Regions from separate parts of the Ruegeria profundi genome, predicted to be linked through region 1. Evidence: riboswitches for the same ligand, from Rfam matches in the RefSeq annotation. Region 1 holds a riboswitch; each other region holds the start of a gene.

The links. A riboswitch is a leader RNA that binds a small molecule or an ion and turns the genes downstream of it on or off. The one in region 1 is predicted to bind cobalamin.
Region 2: another riboswitch for cobalamin. It lies ahead of LCM21_RS08270 (aromatic ring-hydroxylating oxygenase subunit alpha); the one in region 1 lies ahead of nrdH (glutaredoxin-like protein NrdH).
Region 3: another riboswitch for cobalamin. It lies ahead of LCM21_RS12700 (hypothetical protein); the one in region 1 lies ahead of nrdH (glutaredoxin-like protein NrdH).

What each region holds. Positions count from the first base shown of each region.
Region 1 is NZ_JAIUZS010000009.1:156,406-160,562, reverse strand. Features, by position in the region: gene nrdE (class 1b ribonucleoside-diphosphate reductase subunit alpha) at 1-1,715, opposite strand, end outside; gene nrdI (class Ib ribonucleoside-diphosphate reductase assembly flavoprotein NrdI) at 1,697-2,101, opposite strand; gene nrdH (glutaredoxin-like protein NrdH) at 2,126-2,347, opposite strand; cobalamin riboswitch at 2,431-2,623, opposite strand; gene LCM21_RS18760 (HupE/UreJ family protein) at 2,740-3,741, opposite strand; gene LCM21_RS18755 (peptidyl-prolyl cis-trans isomerase) at 3,738-4,157, opposite strand, start outside.
Region 2 is NZ_JAIUZS010000003.1:463,104-467,260, reverse strand. Features, by position in the region: gene LCM21_RS08275 (FAD-binding oxidoreductase) at 1-946, opposite strand, end outside; gene LCM21_RS08270 (aromatic ring-hydroxylating oxygenase subunit alpha) at 952-2,205, opposite strand; cobalamin riboswitch at 2,288-2,491, opposite strand; gene LCM21_RS08265 (LysR family transcriptional regulator) at 2,630-3,517, opposite strand; gene LCM21_RS08260 (glutathione S-transferase family protein) at 3,643-4,157, shown strand, end outside.
Region 3 is NZ_JAIUZS010000005.1:47,812-51,968, forward strand. Features, by position in the region: gene LCM21_RS12685 (bifunctional 2',3'-cyclic-nucleotide 2'-phosphodiesterase/3'-nucleotidase) at 1-99, shown strand, start outside; RNA gene ffs (signal recognition particle sRNA small type) at 139-237, shown strand; gene LCM21_RS12695 (alpha/beta hydrolase family protein) at 269-1,126, opposite strand; cobalamin riboswitch at 1,261-1,480, shown strand; gene LCM21_RS12700 (hypothetical protein) at 1,562-1,969, shown strand; gene LCM21_RS12705 (protein-tyrosine phosphatase family protein) at 1,971-2,465, opposite strand; gene LCM21_RS12710 (DNA polymerase III subunit gamma/tau) at 2,600-4,157, shown strand, end outside.

The DNA of each region.
Region 1 (4,157 bases):
TAAAGCCCGTGCTTCATCACGTCGGCTTTTAGTTTGGCCCAATCGCCGCGTGTGGGCAGGGTCATGCCATCGAACAGAGCCTTCACCCTGTCGCTTTCCGGCAACCAGTCACGATTGGTGTATTTGTCAAAGAAGATACCCGAGGCATAATCTGACTCCTCGAACCCCTTGAACGGCGCGCCCCGCTCTTGCGCCAGATCGCAGGAGGTACGGATCGCGTGATAGGCCACAGCGGCAAAGTAAACAGACGTAAATTCAATGCCTTCCGTACTGCCATAGTGGATATGTTCGCGCGCAAGAAACCCGTGCAGGTTCATCTGCCCCAGACCGATGGCATGGCTTTCGTCATTGCCCCGGCGGACCGAGGGAACCGAGTCGATCGCCGACATCTCGGACACCGCGGTCAGCGCCCGGATCGCGGCCCCAACGGTACGCCCTAGATCACCACCGTCCATCGCCCTGGCGATGTTCAGCGAACCGAGGTTGCAGGAAATATCCGTGCCCAGATGCGCATAGCTGAGGTCATCGTTAAATTCCGATGCCTCATTCACCTGCAAAATCTCGGAGCACAGGTTCGACATGTTGATCCGGCCCGCGATGGGGTTCATCCGGTTCACCGTGTCTTCGAACATCACGTAGGGGTAGCCGGATTCGAACTGAATCTCGGCAATAGTCTGGAAGAATTCGCGCGCATTAACCTTGGATTTGCGGATGCGCTTGTCATCGACCATCTCGTGATACTTCTCGGAGACCGAGATTTCCGAGAACGGAACACTATAGACCTTTTCCACATCATGCGGTGAGAACAGGTACATATCTGCGTTCTTCTTCGCCAACTCAAAGGTGATATCGGGGATCACTACGCCCAGAGACAGCGTTTTGATACGGATTTTCTCATCCGCGTTTTCGCGCTTGGTGTCGAGGAACCGCATGATGTCGGGGTGGTGGGCGTTCAGATAGACCGCCCCGGCACCTTGTCGGGCACCCAGCTGGTTGGCGTAGGAAAAGCTGTCCTCCAGCAATTTCATCACCGGGATCACGCCCGAGGATTGGTTTTCGATCCCTTTGATCGGCGCACCATGTTCGCGGATGTTGGTCAGCAGCAGCGCCACTCCGCCGCCGCGTTTTGACAGTTGCAGGGCTGAGTTGATGCCGCGCCCGATGCTTTCCATATTGTCCTCAAGCCGCAACAGGAAGCATGAAATCAACTCCCCGCGCGAGGCCTTGCCTGCATTCAGAAAGGTTGGGGTCGCGGGTTGGAACCGGCCATCCAAAATCTCTTCCATGAAGGACATGGCCAACGCCTCATCCCCACGGGCCAGTGCCAGTGCGGTCATCACAACACGGTCTTCGTAACGCTCTAAAAAACGCTGCCCGTCACGGGTCTTCAGCGTGTATGACGTGTAATATTTGAACGCGCCCAGAAAGGTCGGAAAGCGGAATTTCTTGGCATAGGCCGCATCCCAGATTTTGCGCATGAAATTCTTGGAATACTGATCCAGAACGGCTTCTTCATAATAACCTTCAGTGACAAGATACCCCAGCTTTTCGTCCAGCGAGTGAAAGAAAACAGTATTCTGGTTCACATGCTGCAGAAAATACTGCCGCGCGGCCATGCGGTCCGCATCGAACCGGATTTTCCCCTCACCGTCATAGAGGTTCAGCATCGCGTTCAGCGCGTGATAGTCCTGCTCGTTTAGGCTGCTGTCGAGCATAGGTGTCTCCCTAGTTTCTCAAGCCCTGCGCGCACGCGGGCGATGTCGGTTTCGGTGCCGGCCAGCTCAAAGGAATACAGCAGTGGCACGTTGCATTTCTGGGCGATGATGCGACCGGCGAGGGCATAGGTCGCACCGAAATTTCGGTTCCCGGCGCCGATAACCCCAGCGATCCTGGCGCGCCTGTCCGGATCGTTCAGGAACTGAATGACCTGTTTCGGCACAGCGCCGCGCCCTTCGCCATCGGCATAAGTAGGGCAGATCAGAACATACGGATACATGGGGCGTGGCATCTGGTCCATCTGCATCGGAATGCGCAAAGCAGGCAGGCCCAGTCGCGTGACAAAGCGATGGGTATTTCCCGAATTTGATGAAAAATAGACCAGCGCCGGGCTCGGCGCCGCCACGGATCAGGCCAGCTGAGCGATCATGTCAGGCCGAAACCCGGACCAGTGATCGTTTCCGGCGACAACAACAGGAGCTTGACGATATCCCAGCTCGGTCACGTGGGTCATGGCGCTGTCATCCTGCGTCAGGTCAACCACGTCATATGTAATACCTTTTGCATCCAGCGCGCGGGTGGTGGCGGTACATTGCACGCATGCGGGTTTTGAATACACGGTAATGCTCATCTGTCCTCTGTCCTTTTCGTCAAAAGCCGAGGACGCCATCGCGCAGACCTTCCCTGCGCACGCCCCCGAACCCTCCGTTCGTGGTTATCGTTCTTGCTTGCGGCAGGTCTCCTGGCTCGCGGATCAACGTTCAGGCTGGCCTTCCCAAAAACACCGTTTCAGTGGCGTGTTCAGCCGAACTTTCCGCTTACAGTTGCGGGGGCAGCGCCGGAATTTCACCGGTTTCCCTCTTAGTTTTCGACCGGAATCGAAATCACCGAAGCAACTCCATATTGGGTATGGAAGTAAGGTGTTGTCAATATGTAGTATGCACTTCGTGTTAATTTCTTCGTTGGAGTCGGAGTATCAGACACGCCGCAGCCCCGCATTTCCCACAATCCAGAGTGCCATCTTTAAAAACCATTCACACGCTGGACAAGCCAGAAAAGCGACACACACCCGATGGCGTAGCCAGTGATCGACCTTGCAATGGAATCCGAACCTGATGGAACAGGGCGTATCACATGGCGCCATAGGAATAGCCCAAGTGAAAGGCTCGTAACAAAAACAAGCTGGCCCGCTTCGACCCCCAAATTAAAGGCCACAAGAGCGGTCGGAATATCCCCGGGAGGCAGGCCAATCTCGGTCAGGGCGCCGGCAAAGCCAAGCCCGTGCAAAAGGCCGAAACAAAAGCAGACAATCCAGGGAAATTGCTCGGACAACCTGACTTCGCCGTCTTTATGTTTGAGGATTTCCAGCGCCATAAACACGATTGAAAGGGCGATCACGGCCTCGACCGGGGCGGACGGAACGTGCAACACACCAAGCGTGGCCAGCGCCAGCGTAATCGAATGCGCCACGGTAAAAGCTGTCACAGCCCCGATCAAGCGCCATGGATCACGCACCAGAACAAACAGGGCGAAAACGAACAGGAGGTGGTCCAAACCTTCCAGGATATGCTCGAAGCCAAGCCAGAAGTAACTTACGAAAACGGATGAGGTGGATGCATCTTCTGGCAGGTTCAGAACAGTCGTCTCAGGCGTAAATCGCAATGTTGCAGCCGTGGCGTCCAGGGGTTGATACCGCAACAAAACGTCGTTGCGCTGCCGTTCCAGGCCCTGAATAGTCACAGCCTGACCGGCGATTTGGGTGTTGCACGCGGCGATCCACGAAGAAACCCAAGCGGCTGTGTCGAAAAAGGGCTGCGGGCCCTGCGCCGGAGTGCAGGACGAAGGCAGAATGGCGTCGATCTGCATCGGTTGCCCATTTACATCTGGTATGCGCCAAAACACCTGCCATGAACCGGGCGCAAGCTGTTTCAGGTCCAGATATCCGGGGTCAAGGGCATGCGCATGGCCGGTTTTAGGCAGGCAGACCAGCCATATCGTCAGCATCAAACCAAGCAGCCCCTTCATTCCTGAGGGTCCGGTGTTTGAATGCGGTATTGCGCGGCAAGGCTTTCATACTGCGCCTCAGCCAGTTCCTGCGCTGTGTCGCGGCGCCATGCAGCCAAAACTTCTTCTCGAATCTCATTCAAAGGCGGCAGGACTTGTGGCCGTGTTTCGGTAATCCTGACAAGGTGCTGCCCATAACCAGATTGGATCGGACCAACCCACTCGCGCGGCTCCAACATAAACAGCGTGTTTGAAAATCCCTGACCGAACGTGCCATCGATGGCACTTGAAGCTGACAGTGGTAAAGAGCTTGGCATCAAAGATCTCAGGCCGATCTCAGGCCAATCCTCACCTGCTTGCAGTTCGGAAAATGCCCTGTCGATCTCATCCGATACTGGTTGAGCGCCAAGAAAAATCTGATCGAATGCAATCTGCGC
Region 2 (4,157 bases), on a different contig from region 1:
TTCCACATACGCCGAACGTACAGCCTGATGGGATATTCAGACCAACAGACCGTGCAGCCACCAGAACCGTATCGGTTTCGGCCACCTTCGCCTTGACGCCGGAGCTTGCGAAAAGAATTTCGGCACTGGTGTCGTCGTCGGGAACAACATCATCCAGTTCCGGTTGCTGCGCCTCGGTCTCTACGGGTGCGCCGAAACTCTCTTGGTGGTAGTTTTCCATGTCATAGCCCAGACCGGCCAGCGCATCGCGCACAGCTTGCATAAAGGGCTCGGGACCGCAGCAATACACCTCACGGTCCAGATAGTCCGGTGCCATCAGGCCCAGCATCAGTTGGTTGAACTGGCCTTGATACCCGGTCCAGGGGCGGTACGGGTCGGGTTCCTCGACGACAAATTTCAAGTTCAGCCCATGTGTCCGGCTGGCCATTTGCTCTAACCGCTGGCGAAAGATAATTTCTGACGGTCGTTTGGCGCAATTGATGAACACAACGTCCAGCGCGCGCCCTTCATCCCACATACAGGTTGTCATCGACATCAAGGGTGTGATGCCTGAACCGGCCGAGATGAACAGGTATTTGCCGGAGGAACTCTCGGCATTCGTGAACAAACCTGCCGGGCCAATGGCTTTGATCCGCATGCCGGGTTGCAGGTTGTCCAGCATCCAGCGCGTGCCGATGCTGTTGGACTGCGCCTTGGCCGTAATCGTGATCGATCTGGGCCGTGAAGGCGATGATGAGATTGTATAGGTGCGATGCACAACGCCGCCCGGCTGACCCGGTGCCGGAATTTCCAGCGTCAGGAATTGCCCGGGCTCGTAGCTGAACAGGGCGCCAGAAGGGGCCCGAAATGTAAAGCTGGCAGTATTTGGCATTTCGGGCACGACCGAGACGCATTCCAAACTTTCACTGTCCTGCCAGACGGCTGTTGCCGAGGTCACAACGTCCATAACCGTCACTCCGCAGCAACAGCGTCAGGGATCAATCGGCGCGTCAGAGTTGCGCAATACCAATCGACAAATTGCAAAACGCCGGATTCCTGTATCGCAGAATAGGGTCCGGGCACATAGGCCGGACTGTTGATACCCTGCTGGTTATCCTCAACCACCCGGCGGTCTTCGTCATTGGTCGCTTCCCAAACTTCGGTCAGGCGTTTCAGGTCATAGTCCACGCCTTCGACGGCATCCTTATGGACAAGCCATTTTGTCGTGACTTCGGTTTCCGTGGGGCTGATTGGTGTCACGCGGAAAACGATGGAATGGTCCGCCAGAAAATGGTTCCACGTGGTCGGATAATGGAATTTCAACAACGATCCCGCATCGGCAAAGGGTGATCGGCCCAACCAGCGGCGCACGGCGGATTTGCCATCCATCGTGTAACTCTGGGCCCCTTCCTTCAGGGGCACCCGGGCCAGACGGTACTGCCCATCCTCGTGCAGGTAAAATTGTGACGGCAGCCCTGCGGCTTCGCAGCGGTCGAAATGGGTCTGCAAATGCGTTGGCAGAGTGCCCCCTTCGATGCCGGTAACGGTCGGATCATCGGGGAAAGTGCGGCACAGCGCAGGGTGGTTCCCTCCGCAGTGGTAACACTCACGGTTGTTCTCCCAAACCAGCTTCCAGTTCCCGTTCTCGATTATAGAGCTTTCGAAAGCCACCTTGGCATTGCCCAGGTCATGTGGCTCGAGATAGGCCCTTGCGATATTGGCGAACGTATCAAAGTCCGGCGCGTCCTCTGCCAGACAAATATAGACCAGACCGGCCAGCTCGCGGCAGTGCACTGTCTTTAAGCCATGCTGCTTGGGGTCGAAATCAGCACCCATGTCCCGCGCCCACAGCAAAGAGCCATCAAGCTCATAGGTCCACTGGTGGTAGGGGCAGACCAGCTTGGGTGCATTGCCCTTGGACGCTTTGCAGATCACCGATCCGCGATGACGGCAGGTGTTATGAAACGCCCGGATTTGATTGTCAGCACCGCGCACGATGATCACGCGATAGGCACCGACGTTATATGTGACGTAGTCGCCTGCTTTGACCAATTCACATGCCGGAATGGCAAACAGCCAGTCGCTGTAGTGGATTGTTTCAAGGTCGGTCCGAAAAATCTCGGGGTCGGTATAGAATGCCTGTTCCAGGGCATATGCCGGATTTCGACGCGCCAACAGGCTTTGAATTCTGTTCACTTCTGGCTCTCCTGCCGCGCCCCGCGGCATTGCTTGGGCAGATGACAAGAGGGACCAGTCCGGAGGCGCGTGAGGACCGCGTCCGAAACCCGTGCCCCCACCGCCACCCGCAGTTTGACATATCAGAGAGGCTGGTTTCCGGACTTGGAAGGGGCTTGCGCCCGGTTTCAGCACCTTCCCGGGATCCTCCTCCCAGTGGTTGATTGCTGAGCCTGACCTTCGTTACCGTTGCGGGGGCAGTGCCGGATTTGCACCGGCTTCCCAATTCTCCGCCACCTGAGAATCAAATGGCGGCACCTCGTGGCCGTAAGTTATTTCAAGCCTAATCCAGCGCTGAAATACTTGCGACATTTTCCGCTCTGAAACAGACACGCCGGTGTACTGCTTGGTGAAAATGTCTGCCTGCGGTGCGAATTGTGTACCGATGCGAAGGCTTGTAATCGAAACGCCGTTTTCAAACCCCGCGAAACTGCGCCGCAAGGTGGTCGATCAACGCACGAATACGTGCGGTCAGGTGGCGGTTTTGCGGGTAGGCCGCGTAAAGGCCCAGCGATAAAGCCTCTTGCTCTTCGAACAGAAGTTGCAGTTTTCCTGTGTCCAAAAAGGACTGCGCCGTATAAAGCGGAATCCGCCCGATCCCCAGCCCATCCGCAGCCATATGTGCAACAGCACGCGGTGAGTTTGCGCGGAAGTTGCCCGAAACCGGAACCGTGTATTCTCGACCTTTTGCTTTGAACGCCCAGTGGTCAGAAAAACTGCCGGTGGTCTGAAGCAGGCAATTATGGGTTGCCAGTGCGGCCGGTTCTTTTGGTGTCCCGTGCTGCGTCAGGTATTCGGGTGATACGCAGCACACAATCCGCATGTCCGTCAGCTTGCGTGCGACAAGGTTCGACTCCTTCAAAACGCCGAACCGAATGGCCAGATCGAAGCCTTCCTCAACCATCGAAACATGGTGATCTGACAGGTGCAGTTCAATCGAGACCTTTGGATGCTCGGTCTGAAAGGGTTTTAACAGATGAATCAATTCGGCCGAGCCAAAGCCCGTCGGCGCAGTAATCCGTATGCGCCCCGCCAATTCTGTCTGGCGTTGCTGGACAAGGCTTTCCAGTTCATCGAACTGCTCCAGCAGAGGCAGACAGCGTTCGTAGTAAGATCGCCCAGTGTCGGTCAGGGTGACGCTTCGCGTGGTCCGGTTGAAAAGCTGCGCATTCAGATGATCCTCCAACTGGCCAACATATTTGCTGGTCAGTTTGGTGCTGATACCGATCTGTTTTGCGGCTTCTGTAAACGACGAATGTGCTGCCACCGCCGCAAAGGCTCGCATGCCCTGAATCGTATCCATTATCTACACTGCGTTCATAGTAATTCACCAAATTGATATATTATCGCCCAAGTGAAAGCAAACTATGTCTGGGGCACAGATGCTGATCAACAGCCCAAACCCTCAATCAGAGAAAGAGTTTCCAGATGTCCGAAACGATCCAAATTCACAGCTTCCCTCTATCCGGTCACTCGCACCGGGTCCGTCTGTTCGCCAACCTTGCCGGGATTAAACACGACGTTATCGACGTGGATCTTGCGGGTGGTGAGCACAAGCGCGAGCCGTTCTTGACGCTCAACCCGGCGGGTCAGGTGCCCGTATTGCAAGACGGCGACGTGGTTGTAAGCGACAGCAACGCCATTTTGGTCTATCTGGCCCGGAAGTATGCGCCTTCCTACCTGCCTTCTGATCCTGTCGGTGAAGCCGAGGTGCAGAAATTCCTGACCCTCGCAGCGGGTGAGATTGCGTTCGGCCCTGCCGCCGCGCGTCTGATCAACGTGTTCAACGCACCTTTGAACATGGAGTTTACCCATGCCACTGCGGCTAATGTTCTGAAAAAGCTGGATGACCACTTGGAGGGCCGCGACTGGCTGGTCGGCGATGCGCCAACCATCGCGGATGTTGCAATCTACAGCTACACAGCTCATGCGCCCGAGGGTGG
Region 3 (4,157 bases), on a different contig from region 1:
CCAAAAGCACAAGCTCATATCGCGGAACTGGATAGTTTTGACCCTCAAGTCATCGGAACCGATGATGAGGGTTTTTTGCTTATCCGATTGACGCTCTGACGGGTTGTGTTTCGCTAGAAGTTTGCCTATATCCCTGCGTGAGAGGTTGGCGCGGGCGAGCGCCTCGCCAACCTGGTCAGGTCCGGAAGGAAGCAGCCACAACGAGCCCCGCTTGGGTCGATGTCCAACCTCTCACTTCATCCTCGCCATTTCTCTGTGCGCGTCCGGCCTAGGCAATCAATCGCGGCCAGACTGCGGCGTTGCGACGGGCAAAAGCTCCGATATGTCCTACCTTGGGCAATCCAAGCTTAGCCGGAGACAATACATGCCGGCGCGCTTTGGGTCCGAAAAGACCGGCCAACCGCCAAACCGCCTTTGGCGGCACTACATCGTCATCGTCGAATGTAAAAAGATCCACGGATGTGTCTGGCGGCGCTTCGCGAGCGTCGGGCAGGGTCACCCCGATTTCGGGCAGATAGTTGCGCGGTGCGGTACTCCATCCGCGCCACTGCCAATACACTGACGCGGGCAAATCTGACCCGAAACCCAGCGCCTTGCCCGGTAAATAGCCCAGTGCTTTTACGGCCAATGGGGCATGACCGTACCAGAACAGCAAGGCAAGGCCGCGGTACGGCCACGGGTGATCCGACACTGTGACCAACCCGGAACAGACACAAATCATACGGTCAATCTGATCCAGATCGGATTGAATCGGCCCCAACATTCCACCGATGGAATGGCCAATGCTCCATTGCTGCGCATCGGGAAATCGCTTTCGCATTTCGGCGCGTGCTGCGGGCATATCTGTCAAAGCCCAGTCCGCCATCGTGGCCCGCGCCGCCTTTAGCGGACCGTTCCGCGAATGGCCAAAGTCGCTGTAATCATAGGTCAGGCAGGCCATGCCCTGCTCAGCAACCAGCCAGCGCGCAAAATGTTGGTAGTAGTCCCGAGGCACGCCGGTTGCCCCGTGAATGACGACGGCCGTTCGGGGCGTGTCTATCGGAAGATATAGCCGAGCCGACAATTCGGTTTCACCTGACGGAATCAGAAAATCTTCGGTCAGCACGGCTTGTTCGGTATCCAGCATCCTACCCTCTATCTGAACCAATCAGTTCACCGGATGTATCCGCATGGATTGCCGGGCCAAGTCAATCGGGTTTCAACATGACCCCACGTACCCTCACCAAACCAAGAGGTCGCTTGACTCAAGCCACACTGACCCGCTAGCGATGGGCTGATGGTTCTTGCCCCGGACCCCGGGGCGGGATGAAAAGGGAACACGGTGCGGTCCTGCCCGTGAAATCGGAACGGACCAAGGCCGAGACTGCCCCCGCAACTGTAAGCGGTGAGCAATGCCGAAACGCCACTGGCCGCAAGGTTGGGAAGGTCGGCAACGCGATGACCCGCAAGTCAGGAGACCTGCCATCGAAACAAAATCGAAACTCGGGCGGGGCGCCCGGACAGGTCATCAAGACGGTGTCACACCTGATCCATGCCCCGGTCCATGCGCGGAGGGCGCGGTATGATCTGGAAGACAAAGACACACCAATTCTCAGCAACCGTGTGTCAGAAAACCGGCAAACCCTGTCCGGCACTGGCGCAGATGGCGCGCTCGGTCGTGCGGGCGGTTGAGACCGCGGTCCCGGCGACGACCCCTGATTTTGAATTCGACGGCAACAGTGAGCTTTCCCATTGCCCGCAAGGCTGCGTCGCACGGTTCAGAGCGCAAAAAGACCTTATCCGTATTTATTGCGGGGCCACCGAAGATGCGCCTCTCGAAGTGCTGGAGACATTTGCGGACATGATGTTTGGCCCGGACACGGCCACGCGTCCGGCCGGAATGCTGACCACTCCGCCCTGCGCGATGCTGGAAGTCACGACCCTTGCGACAGACCCTGTCGTTACGATGGACCGGCAAATGGCGCTCTGACCTAGTGGCCTATCACGGGCCGGGCCGCCCATTGCATCTGGCTATCGGTTTCGACGGCGCATTTGCGCACAGCACGCAACCGTTTTAACGCGGTGTCCGGGCTCTCTCCGTGTTCGACCATGAGGCGCAGAACGATCATACCAGAGCGGCCGCAGCCTCCGCGGCAATGCACCAGCACCCGCCCCCCACAGGATAGGATACGCGACACTGTTGCGCCTATATCGGCCCAAGCCGTATCAATCGGCGGCGTCGGAGTGCCAAAATCTTCAATTGGCAAGTGCACCCACCTGACACCATTTGCACGCAGATCGTCCCCCAATCTGATCGCGCCTTCTTGCAGCATTTCATCCGTCGTAGTTACCGAGATCACAAGACCAGGCCGCCAATCGCGGATAGCAACGAAATCCCGTGCGTATCCATCGCCGCAGCCGGGCAGCGGCGACAAGGCAACAGTACCGTTTCCAACGTGAACTGGGTGGATGTCAAACCTGTGCACCGCGTCCCCTCTTTCATCTGTGCTTCTACGGTGCACAAACATTCTTGCAAACGAATTTTCATCCTAGGTGGCTGTGGACGCGGGGCGCGGGGGTCTCTACGCTGCGGTCCTGAACCGAATCCGACAGAGCAGACATGAACGACACGCCCAGCCCCGCCTATCAGGTTCTTGCCCGCAAATACCGCCCGGAAACTTTTGCTGACCTTGTGGGTCAGGACGCGATGGTGCGTACGCTGAAAAACGCGTTCGAGGCTGATCGGATCGCGCAAGCTTTTATCATGACCGGTATTCGCGGAACCGGAAAAACCACCACGGCGCGGATCATCGCCAAAGGCATGAACTGCATCGGTCCGGATGGTCAAGGCAAGCCGACAACCGAACCATGTGGTCAGTGCGAGCATTGCGTTGCCATCATGGAAGGCCGCCATGTCGACGTGATGGAAATGGACGCCGCCAGCCGAACTGGCGTGAACGATATTCGCGAGATCATCGACAGCGTCCGCTATCGCGCCGCCAGCGCACGCTACAAGATCTATATCATCGACGAAGTTCACATGCTTTCGACGAGTGCGTTCAACGCGCTGCTCAAAACGCTTGAGGAACCACCCGAGCATGTGAAGTTCATCTTCGCCACAACCGAAATTCGCAAGGTGCCAGTGACGGTCTTGTCGCGTTGCCAGCGATTTGATCTGCGCCGGATTGAGCCCGAAGACATGATCGGCCTGCTCAGCAAGATCGCGGCGGCCGAAAACGCTCAGATTGCGGATGACGCCCTGGCCCTTATTACGCGTGCTGCTGAAGGATCGGCGCGGGATGCAACCTCTTTGCTGGATCAGGCAATTTCACACGGGGCGGGTGAAACCAGTGCAGACCAGGTGCGCGCTATGCTGGGCCTGGCCGATCGTGGGCGCGTGCTGGACCTGATGGACATGATCTTGCGTGGTGATGCGGCGGCGGCGCTGACCGAATTGGGGGCGCAATATGCCGAAGGCGCAGATCCTCTGGCCGTGCTGCGCGATCTTGCGGAAATCACCCACTGGGTGTCCGTGGTTAAGATCACGCCGGACGCAGCGGAAGACCCGACAGTCTCACCGGACGAGCGCGCGCGCGGTCAACAAATGGCCGAGGCACTGCCAATGCGCGTCCTGACCCGGATGTGGCAGATGCTGCTGAAAGCGCTTGAAGAGGTCTCGGCTGCGCCAAACGCCATGATGGCGGCTGAGATGGCCGTGATCCGTCTGACCCATGTGGCTGACCTGCCCAGCCCCGAAGAACTGATCAAGCGCTTGCAGGATGCGCCACCTCCGCCGCCCAATGGTGGACCCGGCGGTGGAGCGGCTGCGCCGTCGCAACCTGCCGCGCACACTCGGACGCCGGTGGCATCGTCCTACACAAGCCCAATGCGCGGAGGGGCCGGCGCACCAAGCGCCGCTTTGGCGCAGGACGCGCAAACCGCACTGGCACGTTACCCGACCTTTGATCACGTGGTCGATCTGATCCGCGCCAACCGCGATGGCGTCCTGCTGGACGAGGTCAAACGCGCGTTGAGGCTGGTCGCCTACCAGCCCGGACGCATCGAATTCCAGCCGACCGAACGTGCCTCTCCGCAATTGGCGCAGCGTTTAGGGACAGCCCTGCAACGGTGGACAGGCAATCGCTGGGCGGTCACGGTCGTCAACGAAGGCGGTGGGG